2 regions of the Priestia sp. D51 genome follow, and region 1 is predicted to be linked to the other one. Evidence: riboswitches for the same ligand, from Rfam matches in the RefSeq annotation. Region 1 holds a riboswitch; the other holds the start of a gene.

Region 1 (2,208 bases):
TCTGCTACGCCTTTTACTTTTTCAAGCGCTTGGTAAATAGGAACGGTCCCTACAGGAACAGGCGAGTTGCGGATAATCCATTCGCGTGTTGTGTGAATATCCTTTCCTGTTGATAGATCCATAATTGTATCGGCTCCCCAACGCGTTGCCCATGTCATTTTTTCTACTTCATCTTCAATAGCTGAACGAATAGCTGAATTTCCGATATTAGCATTAATTTTTACATGGAATTTGCGGCCGATAATCATCGGTTCGCTCTCAGGGTGATTGATATTATTAGGGATAATTGCACGTCCTCTTGCTACTTCTTCACGCACAACTTCAGGATCCATCTGTTCGCGAATAGCGATAAATTCCATTTCGGGCGTGATGATTCCTTTTTTCGCATAGTGCATTTGCGTTACATTTTGATTTTTTTTCGCGCGCAAAGGTAAACGATTAATAATAAAGCGCTCGTACTGATCTCTTGGATCACCATCATAATAACCGTTATCCTGTGGCTGAACCGTACGGCCTTGATATGTTTCTACATCGTTTCGTTCTGCAATCCACTTTTCGCGCAGAGCCGGTAATCCTTTTTGTAAATTAATTTCATAAGAGGGATCTGTATAAACACCGCTCGTGTCGTACACACGTACGGGACAATTTTCTTCTTCACCAAAAGACCCTGTAGTAGGAGACTGATGAATTTCGCGCATAGGCACTTTAAGGTCTTGTCTGGATCCTTGGACATATACTTTGTGACTGTTTGGAAAAGGCTTTTTCATAGAAACTGATACATTTTGTTTTGACATTACATATTCCTCCGGTTTCGCATAAAGTGTAGCTATACCGAACCATAAAAAAATCGGGTTCTGTGATAGACAGAACCCGATGGAATAGGCAAAAAAAGAATAAACATATACTATTCTTTTCAAGACTACTTCCCTCCGCTGGTATAACCCAAATCAGGTTCAAAGGGTTAAAGAGTTTTATTGCACTCTTCTCTCAGTCTGAGCTATCAGACACCCCTAGTAGAAATAACATTCAAATTATTCAATTTACGGCTTAAGTTTACCATCATTCGGTAAAAAATCAACCCTTAAATAAAAAAAGCTAGACAATTAGCGTTGTCTAGCAGCATCGATTGCAATCACAATAGCTGTAATAATATGCATGATAAATCCCAAAAATGGAATCCAAGCAACCAGTGAGGTAACAAGCCCTAGTATGTTTCCATAAGCAGATAACCCTCGTCTATTAGCTAAAATGAGTGTGATAGCATGAAGAATAAATCCAATAAAAAGAGGAGTATAGCTAAAGCCCATAACAATCCCCGCGCCAATTAAAGGAATTCCCAGCAAGGCTTCATACCCAGCAGTGACCCATTTCATTGTACGTACATTTCCATTCATAGTAAAAAGCCTCCTAAAAAAGATACTACTATATACGAGAAAAGAGAGAAAAAAGTTTCAAATTACTTAGGGGATATGTCGTATAAGTCAGCCCTATTGGATTAAAATGATAGATGACAGTAAGGGGGGATGGAAAAAACATAATGATTTAGTCATTTTTTCACACTAAAGAAAAATAGTCTAGATGATTCATTTTTAGCTAAGGGACCAGAATTTATACTGAACATAGTAACTGCTTTTTAAAATAAATAAAAGCTGATATCTTGTTTTTTGGTTTTAGCATGTAAGCTTTTTATTACAAATTATTAAAGATTCTTATCTTTTTGCAAATACACATTGTATTTCATAGTTTTAACAATTATGATAAAAAAGCAAGTGTCAAAATAGGAAAATAGTTGAGCATGTAAAACGAAGCGATAAGCTTATTAATTTGAAAGAAAGGCAAGGTACATAGCTTTATGTGGGAAATTATTGTAGCAATCATTTTAGGGATTGTAGAAGGTTTAACAGAGTTTGCTCCCGTTTCGTCAACTGGGCATATGATTATTGTGGATGACCTGTGGTTAAATTCAAAAGAATTATTTTCATCTCCAGTAGCTAATACATTTAAGATTGTTATTCAGCTAGGGTCGATCTTAGCAGTAGTTGTTATTTTTAAAGATCGTTTTATTAATTTATTAGGATTAGGAAAGAAACCAGCTGCTGCAATTGGACCGACAAATCGCTTAAATTTAATGCAGGTAATTGTTGGTTTGTTACCCGCAGGAGTGTTAGGCCTTTTGTTTGATGATTACATTGATGAACATTTGTTTTC
Region 2 (2,208 bases), on a different contig from region 1:
ACAGAAATCCATCCAAGATAAAGCGAAATCGGCAGACGCATAAACCATGTCGTCATCCGAGAATGCTGAATAATGGAATATACAATCATTAATGTGCCTAAAATAAAGAGCATAACTAAAAGGGATAACTTATAGTAATCGTTTTGGAAAATAAAGATCCACGCACTATTTAACAAACAGTTTAGAAAAAACCAAATGCCTATACGTGCATATATTTCTTTTTGATCTTCTCTTGCAAAAAATTGGCGTATAACCCAAATGGTTAATAACAAATAAATAACGCCCCAGATAGCAAAGGCATAACCGGCTGGTGTAAACAACGTAGGAACTTGCGCAGAAGCCTCTGCCGTTGTTTTGCCTCCTATTGGAATCGCATTTGCTAAATAATTCACAAGAAGTGTAATAGCCAAGCCTACTGTATTTAATACAGCATACAAACGAAATTTTGCCATTTTGTTCTCTCCTTTCTTCTATTTATATGAGAATGTTTCGGAGACGAAAACGGCTCTTCCCTTCATTAATACCTCTTCTTCCCTAAAAATATGCATTTTTAAACAAAAATGATTAAAAATAGCTTCAAGAAGCTACCTCTTTAAGAGATAAAAACCGTTAGGGAACAATTTTCCATAACGCTTTCTATTTTTCAGAATATATGGTAAGTTAAACATAGACTAATAGGAAGTCCACTAGGGGTGCCGACCGGCTGAGACAAGTTTTCTTGATCCCTTTGAACCTGATCTGGCTCATACCAGCGTAGGAAAGTGGCAATGTTCAGTTTTGTACTGTCCTTTGCCACTCCGTTTATAAACGGAGTGTTTTTTATTTCCTTTATGTGCTTGTTTGTGACTTCCTCATATTAAAGGAGGATTTTGATGTCATTTTCATCTCAATTAAGACAAGAAGCAAACTATATTTACGAAGCCATTTTTAACCACCCTTTTATTAAAGGAATTGCTGAAGGAGACGTGCCAAAAGAGGCGCTTATTCACTACGTTTCTCAAGACTACGAATACTTAACAGCATTTGTCCGCATTTACGGCGCTGCTTTAACAAAATGCCGCACGCGTACCGAAATGGAAGCCTTTAATGCCGGCATTTCTACGGTATTACATAGTGAAGTACACCCTCATAATAATTTTTGTGACGTAGCAGGCGTACGCTATGAAGACCTCCACACTGAGGCTCTTTCACCAACGGCCAGCCACTACATTAACCATATGACAAGCGTTGCGCATACAGGCAGCTTAGCGGAAATCATTGCCGTGCTTCTTCCATGTCCGTGGACGTACGTTGAAATTGGCCAGCGCATTACGGAACAAGTAAATCCATCTCCTTCTCATCCTTTTTATGAATGGATTCAGTTTTATAATAATGAAGAAATGAATGGCACAACACAATGGTTTTGTAACAAGCTTGATGAACTCGCCGAACAAGCGACTGAAGAAGAACGTAATCGTATGAAAGATCACTTTATCAAAAGCTGTGAGCTGGAGTATTTATTTTGGGAAATGGCGTATACACAAGAAAAATGGCCGCTTTCTCAGCTTTCACTTTCAAAATAACGAAAAAGCCTCCTATCAGGAGGCTTTTTATTTCAATAATTTTTTAATCATTTTCAAGTTTTGTTTCTCTGAAGGATAGCGGAATGACAAATCAAACTTGGTTGTTTGAGACAGCATGCTTTTAAAATGAGAAAATGTCTGAAAGCTGTCTTTTCCATGATATTGGCCCGTACCGCTTTCTCCAACTCCGCCAAAGGGTAAATATGGCGTAGCGATATGCATAAGCGTATCATTTATACAGCCTCCTCCAAATGAAAGACGCTCCGTTATGACATTTTGTACATTTGCACTTTCCGTAAACAAGTAAAGAGCTAACGGCTTAGCTTTTTCTTGAACTTTATGAATAACTTCGTCTAGCGTTTCGTATTCAATCATAGGAAGAATAGGCCCAAAAATTTCTTCTTGCATAACGTCTGATGTCCAGCTTACTTCACTTAACACCGTAGGTTCTATTGTGAGCGTACTTTTATTATACCCGCCTCCAACTATAGCGTTTCCGTCTTTTAAAAACTCAACTAGCCGAATAAAATGGCGCTCACTGACAATACGGCCGTAGCGCTCACTTTCAAGCGGATTACTACCGTAAAATTGATAAATCGCTTCGCGAAGTTTCTCCACTAGCTGCGCTTTTACCTTTTTATGCACG

Evidence for each region. Region 1 has a riboswitch for thiamine pyrophosphate ahead of thiC (phosphomethylpyrimidine synthase ThiC). Riboswitches for the same ligand answer to the same signal wherever they lie in the genome.
Region 2: it holds a riboswitch for thiamine pyrophosphate, as region 1 does, so the genes downstream of both, tenA (thiaminase II) here and thiC (phosphomethylpyrimidine synthase ThiC) in region 1, are expected to answer to the same signal.

What each region holds. Positions count from the first base shown of each region.
Region 1 covers NZ_JBLTIR010000019.1:21,579-23,786, reverse strand. The annotation lists gene thiC (phosphomethylpyrimidine synthase ThiC) at 1-794, opposite strand, end outside; TPP riboswitch at 908-1,022, opposite strand; gene ACNHOZ_RS27935 (hypothetical protein) at 1,104-1,394, opposite strand; gene ACNHOZ_RS27930 (undecaprenyl-diphosphate phosphatase) at 1,853-2,208, shown strand, end outside.
Region 2 covers NZ_JBLTIR010000004.1:254,463-256,670, forward strand. The annotation lists gene ACNHOZ_RS18035 (TspO/MBR family protein) at 1-452, opposite strand, end outside; TPP riboswitch at 679-777, shown strand; gene tenA (thiaminase II) at 873-1,562, shown strand; gene ACNHOZ_RS18045 (aldehyde dehydrogenase) at 1,590-2,208, opposite strand, start outside.